3 regions of the Enterobacter vonholyi genome follow, and region 1 is predicted to be linked to each of the others. Evidence: predicted binding sites of a transcription regulator. Region 1 holds the regulator's gene; each other region holds the start of a gene.
The links. The regulator PurR, encoded in region 1, represses purine synthesis genes. The targets are predictions, from matches to a motif close to CANGCAAACGTTTGCNTG.
Positions count from the first base shown of each region.

Region 2: the regulator PurR is predicted to act here: its motif matches at 1,314-1,331, upstream of purE (5-(carboxyamino)imidazole ribonucleotide mutase).
Region 3: the regulator PurR is predicted to act here: its motif matches at 885-902, upstream of purL (phosphoribosylformylglycinamidine synthase).

Region 1 is NZ_CP162152.1:1,865,614-1,867,882, forward strand. It holds gene punR (DNA-binding transcriptional activator PunR) at 1-604, shown strand, start outside; gene purR (HTH-type transcriptional repressor PurR) at 622-1,647, opposite strand; gene AB3N39_RS08895 (YnhF family membrane protein) at 1,945-2,034, shown strand; gene AB3N39_RS08900 (MFS transporter) at 2,196-2,269, shown strand, end outside.
Region 2 is NZ_CP162152.1:1,101,047-1,103,315, forward strand. It holds gene purK (5-(carboxyamino)imidazole ribonucleotide synthase) at 1-737, opposite strand, end outside; gene purE (5-(carboxyamino)imidazole ribonucleotide mutase) at 734-1,243, opposite strand; gene AB3N39_RS05165 (YdgH/BhsA/McbA-like domain containing protein) at 1,415-1,624, opposite strand; gene lpxH (UDP-2,3-diacylglucosamine diphosphatase) at 1,763-2,269, opposite strand, start outside.
Region 3 is NZ_CP162152.1:3,347,913-3,350,181, reverse strand. It holds gene mltF (membrane-bound lytic murein transglycosylase MltF) at 1-720, opposite strand, end outside; gene purL (phosphoribosylformylglycinamidine synthase) at 988-2,269, shown strand, end outside.

The DNA of each region.
Region 1 (2,269 bases):
GCCGGAACGCACCCGACAGATGATTGTCGATTTCTATCGTCATTTCTCTGACGTTGAGCTGCGGGTCTCGCAGGAGGTGTTCAACGGGGTGTGGGATGCGCTGGCGGACGGCAGGGCGGAGATGGCGATTGGCGCGACGCAGGCGATCCCGGTCGGGGGACGTTACGCCTTTCGCGACATGGGGATGCTGAGCTGGAAATGCGTGGTGGCCAGCGATCATCCTCTGGCAGCGATGGACGGGCCGCTTAGCGACGATACGCTGCGCAACTGGCCCTCGCTGGTGCTGGAGGATACGTCCCGTTCATTGCCCAAGCGTATCACCTGGCTTCTGGACAACCAGCGGCGGGTGGTGGCTCCGGACTGGGAATCGTCGGCGACGTGCCTCAGTGCCGGACTGTGCGTCGCGATGGTGCCCGTTCATTTTGCGCGTCCGCGCATCAATACCGGCGAATGGGTTGAACTGACGCTGGAAAATCCGTTCCCGGACGCGGCCTGCTGCCTGACCTGGCAACAAAATGATGTCTCGCCCGCCATGGCCTGGCTGCTGGATTATCTGGGGGACAGCGAAACGCTGAACCGGGAATGGTTACGGGAGCCAGCGTAGCTGGCCCCGTAAAGGGATTAACGACGGTAGTCGCGGAACGGACCGTCCGCAACGGAACGGCGTTCAATCAGGCGCGGGTGAACTTCAATGGACTGCGACTCTTCGCGCTTGTTGACGATCCTGTCGAGCAGCATATTGAAGGCCGTTTCGCCCAGCGAATCTTTCGGCTGGTGAATGGTGGTCAGCGCTGGGGTGAAGAAGCGCGCGTTACGCACGTTGTCATACCCGATCACGGAAATATCCTGCGGTACGCGCAGACCCAGTTCATCGGCGGCGCAGAGCGCGCCCATGGCCATGATGTCACCCCCGCAGAAAACGGCGGTCGGACGGTGCGGCTGGGAAACGATCTGCTGCATTGCGCGGTAGCCTGATTCCGGCTCAAAGTCGCCCTGCACGATCCAGTTTTCCGGCACGGTGATCAGCGCTTCTTCCATCGCTTTCATAAAACCGGCAAGACGGCCCGCCCCGGTGTTGCGCTCCAGCGGACCCGGGATCACGCCAATCTCGCGGTGACCGCGTTCGATCAGGTAACGGCCGGCCATATAACCGCCTTCAAAGGCATTGTCGATAACGGAGTCGGTGAAATCTGCACGCGCTTCGCCCCAGTCCATAACGACCATGGGGATGTGGCGATACTCTTCGAGCATCGACAGCACGGATTCCGGGTACTCGGAACACATCACCAGCAGGCCGTCAACGCGCTTCTGAGCCATCATCGACAGGTAGGCGCGCTGTTTTTCAATGCTGTTCCACGCGTTGCCCAGAATCAGGGTATAGCCTTTCTGGAAGCAGTTTTTTTCAACCGCTTCAATGATCTCGGCAAAATAGGCCGCTTCACTACTGGTCGCCAGCAATCCAATGGACTTGGTGTGATTAACCTTAAGGCTACGCGCGACCGCACTTGGCGAATAATGCAGCTCCTTGATCGCTGCCCAGACGGCGTTGCGCGTCTCTTCCGCCACAAAGCGGGTTTTGTTAATTACATGTGATACGGTTGTAGTGGAAACGTTTGCGCGTTTTGCTACGTCTTTAATTGTTGCCATTAAATGTCACTCCAGACCATATCCTAAACTCCTGAAAAACTTGAAGGTAAACGTTTGCCTTCTCTCACCCTTATCACGCAATCTTGAATTGCGGCACGCCGGGAAAACGACACGGGACGTCAGGAGGGGGTCAATGGCCGGTACGCTAATAAATTTAGCGTGGAATTTTGTCCTATCTTGATGAAAAGGGGAAGAGGTAAAGTGGTTCTCAGTATAAATCCAGGAAGATTTTTGACGTAATCTGTGCAAAAATGAGCAAGCTCACTTTTCGTGTGGGGATTAAAAGGAGAAAAATTGATGAGTTCCGATCTTAAGTTTTCGCTGTTCACCACCGTTGTTGTGCTGGCTCTGATTGTTGCGGCCGGTCTGACGGCTGCGCTGCACTGATTTACGCGGAGGGAGAGCCTTCCCTCCCGACTCCCCGGATTGTTACTTCTCTGGCAAAAATCTTTTGCCATTTTGTTAACTTCTCATTTTTTGTGATTGATGTCATGCTTTCCGCTTCTTTGTTCTGTGTCACCACATGACACGGCATCCGGAGTTGACGCATGAAAATCAATTTTCCCCTGCTGGCCCTGGCGATTGGCGCTTTTGGGATTGGCACCACTGAATTCTCCCCGAT
Region 2 (2,269 bases), 760 kb from region 1:
CTGTTGTGCACGCGCGGTGCCAGCTCGTTGATTAGCAGACCAGACGGCGTCACAAAACACTCCATCGCCATGACGCCCACGTAGCCCAGCTCGTGCATGATGGCAGAGAGCATCTCTTCCGCCTGCGCCTGCTGGTCAGCATTGGCGTGCGGGAAGGCGACGCTGGTGCGCAGAATGCCGTCCTGGTGCAGGTTATGCGTCAGCGGATAAAAGACGGTATGCCCGTCGTGCCCGCGCGCGCCAACCAGCGAGACTTCACCGCTGAAGTTAATGCCCTGCTCAACAATGCATTCGCCGTAGCAGTCGTCCGGCAGCTCGGCGGTGTCGTTTGCGCGCAGGCGCCACTGGCCGCGGCCGTCGTAGCCGCCCACGCGGCGCTTCACGATCGCCAGCTCGCCCAGCATGGCGAAGACGTCGTTCCACTCGCTTTTATCGGACAGGAGCTGCCACGGTGCGGTCGGCAAACCGAGCTTGTCGAACAGCTGCTTTTGCGTCAGACGGTCGGCAATGATTGGGAACACGTCGCGGTTAACAAAAGCGTTGTGACGCGCCAGCTCGCGGGTCAGAGCGGTCTCCGGCCAGCGTTCGATCTCGGCGGTGATCACGCTCTGGTGGAATGGGACGGCTTCCGGCTCGGCGTCCAGCCCGACGGGCCAGACGGCAATCCCCAGCGGTTCACCGGCCTGACGCAGCATGCGGCCTAACTGGCCGTTACCGAGGACGCAAACCTGCTTCATGCCGCACCCCGCGGGTCTGGATTGTCCAGCACTTCGTCGGTCTGGGCTTTACGCCACTCCGCCAGACGCTGATGCAACGCTTTATCGTGTGTCGCCAGGATCTGCGCAGCCAGCAGGGCGGCATTGGCGGCACCCGCTTTGCCAATAGCCAGCGTGCCGACAGGAATACCGCGCGGCATCTGGACGATGGAGTAGAGGCTATCCACACCGCTTAACGCGGCGCTTTGTACCGGGACGCCCAGAACCGGTACCAGGGTTTTGGCGGCAATCATGCCCGGCAGATGTGCTGCGCCGCCCGCGCCGGCAATGATCACCTCATAACCATTCTCTTCGGCGCTTTCTGCGAAGCTGAACAGTTTGTCAGGCGTACGGTGCGCGGAGACCACTTCAACGTGGTGCGGAACATTCAGGATTTCAAATATTTCGGCGGCGAACTGCATGGTAGCCCAGTCGCTTTTGGACCCCATCACGATGGCGACACGCGCCGGATTATTGCGGGAAGACATGCGTCTTAAAACTCCTGTGGTGCGAAACACACTGCTTTCGAGGGCACAGAGAATAGCATGTTATACGGGCAAGGAAAACGGTTGCGCGGTTAAATCTTGAACCGTTGTTGCCGTCAATTCATAACAAAACAGACCGCATTCTGGCGGTCTGTTTTCGTCGATGGGCAATCATTATTTCGTCAGTTCTGCGGTCATATAGACGCGGTTGTCGACCTTCGCGCTGGTGATTTTGTAAGACGCACCCTGTTCAGCAGCCTGTGCAGCGATTTTCGCTTCTGCGCGGTCAAGGGTAGAGGCAGTTGCGCTCACGCTTTGAGCGAAAGAACCGAAAGAAGCCAGAGAAAGAGCAGCAACTGCAACGAAAGTTTTGATGGATTTCATGGTCGTATTCCTTAAGTATTTTGTCTGGGATAGGGCGTTTTGCCCTGATGTGATAAATAGTAGACCGACCACGGACTGATTAAAATCGAAACAATTTGCCAATATTGTTCAAAAAAATAGAATGAATTTTGAGGGGGATTAAAAATGGAAAGCGATCAGCTCGACGCCCTCTGGCGTGACTTTGACCATGGAGCCTTCGGTGTGCCAGGCACCCAACACCACGCGATGGGCCGGTTCGCCGTTGGCGATAAGGGAATGGACGTCTGGACGATGGGTATGACCGTGTATCAACCACTGAACGCCATGCTTTTCCATCACGCTCACCACGGCCTGGGGATTCACGTCCATGATGGTCATGGATTTGCTGCTGTTGGCGGCTTTGCTGCCCGCACGCATTCTGGCAGCGATACGGTTGCGGATAAACAGCGGCAGGGCAAGGAACACCTTCTGGATCCACGGGGTGTGGACCTTGGCGCGAAACGCCAGGTAGCCGGTATCGTCGGTGCAGAGCGTGTCGCCGTGCATGATCAGGACCTTGCGGCCATAGAGATTGAGTACCCGTTCTTCCGGCAGCAGCGTCATGCCGCTTTCGCGGGCGTAGCGCTTGCCGATCAAGAAATCACGATTGCCGTGAATGAAGTAGCA
Region 3 (2,269 bases), 1.5 Mb from region 1:
GGTCTGATCGTCATCAAGCTGGCTAAACCAGGTCACGGGCTGCTCGTCGGTAACGTCCAGCGCCACGGCGATTTCAGGGTGCACGCGCTGGAACAGGCTGATTGCGACCGAATCGGCAATGGTGTAGGGCACTTTCTGGTCTTTTACCTGCTCAAGCAGCTCCGTCGTGCCGAGTTTCGGATCCACCGTCCAGCTCAGGTCGGGATATTTTTTCTCCTTGAGCTCACGCAGGTCGTCAATCACCACGTGGCCGGGCGCAATCGTCAGCTGCCGATCGTTAATCGAAGCCAGCGAGCGCGGGCGCAGGCTCCCGACGCGGTAAACTAGCTGCTGCGAAACGGAATAGTAGGTCGGGCCCGGCTGGTAGTTCTTGCTGCGCTCGCTGTTATACACCAGCCCGGCGGCAAGCATGTCGGCATCGTCGTTATCGAGGTCGTCAAAAAGCTGATTTATATTCTGGCGGACGGTGATTTTAAGCTTCACGCCAAGATAATCGGCGAACTGTTGTGCCAGCTCATAATCCAGACCAATGATTTTGCCGTTGATGTCGCTGTAAATGAGCGGGGAGTTGAGGGTACTGACGCGCAATTCCCCCCGCTCCTGAATGGCGGCGATACGGTTTTCGGCTTTGCCGAACCAGGGGATAGAAGGCCAGAGGGCCACTGCCAACAGCAACGTTACAATGCCGATGAGCAGATAATTAATCTTTAATTTTTTCAATTAGTTAATTCTCTGCGACGCCGGTTGCCTCAGTTTGCTGTAGCCATGTTAATAATAAGGTTTGCCATTGAATGAGCGGCATTTTGCGTAAACTTGCGCCACTTGGCAACCAATTAGAGAGACAGGTCACATCTATTGTTAAACCTCTGGGCAAATTTTATTTCGACGCAAACGGTTTCGTCGGCGCTCAGGATTCTCTATAATGACGCCCGTTTTCCCCCCTTGCGCACACTGTAAGCGCCCCGGCGCTTCGAAGACGAGAGACTTATGATGGAAATTCTGCGTGGTTCGCCTGCACTGTCTGCCTTCCGTATCACTAAACTGCTGGCACGTTTTCAGGCGGCCGACCTTCCGGTAAGCAATATTTACGCTGAGTATGTCCATTTTGCTGACCTGAATGCCCCCCTGAATGCAGAGGAGCGCGTACAGCTGGAACGCCTGCTCAAGTATGGCCCAAGCCTCAGCAGCCATACGCCAACCGGCAAACTGATCCTTGCGACGCCGCGTCCGGGCACCATCTCCCCCTGGTCTTCCAAAGCCACCGACATCGCCCACAACTGTGGCCTGAGCCAGATTAACCGCCTGGAGCGCGGCGTGGCGTACTACGTGGAAGCCTCAACCCTGAGCGACGCGCAGTGGCAGGCGGTTGCGGCTGAGCTGCACGACCGCATGATGGAGAGCGTATTTGCCTCTCTCGATGACGCACAGAAGCTTTTCTCCCACCATCAGCCTGCGCCAGTACAGAGCGTGGACCTGCTGGGGCAGGGCCGTCAGGCACTGATCGACGCCAACCTGCGTCTCGGCCTGGCGCTGGCAGAAGACGAAATCGACTACCTGCAGGATGCGTTCGTTAAGCTCAACCGTAACCCGAACGACATCGAACTTTACATGTTCGCGCAGGCTAACTCTGAGCACTGCCGCCATAAGATTTTCAACGCCGACTGGATTATTGACGGCGAACAGCAGCCGAAGTCGCTGTTCAAAATGATCAAAAACACCATGGAGCAAACCCCTGACCACGTGCTGTCTGCCTATAAAGACAATGCCGCGGTGATGGAAGGCTCCGAGGTGGGCCGCTTCTTCGCCGATCGCGAAGCAGGGCGCTATGACTTCCATCAGGAGCCCGCGCATATCCTGATGAAGGTTGAAACCCACAACCACCCGACGGCAATCTCCCCGTGGCCGGGTGCGGCTACCGGCTCCGGCGGTGAAATCCGTGACGAAGGGGCGACTGGTCGTGGTGCAAAACCAAAAGCGGGTCTGGTCGGTTTCTCCGTCTCCAACCTGCGTATCCCGGGCTTTGAACAGCCGTGGGAAGAAGATTTCGGCAAGCCAGAGCGCATTGTAACCGCCCTGGATATCATGACCGAAGGTCCGCTGGGCGGCGCGGCGTTTAACAACGAGTTTGGCCGTCCGGCGCTGAACGGTTACTTCCGTACCTATGAAGAGAAAGTGGACAGCCACAACGGCGAAGAGCTGCGCGGCTACCACAAACCGATCATGCTGGCAGGCGGGATTGGCAACATCCGTGCCGATCACGTGCAGAAAG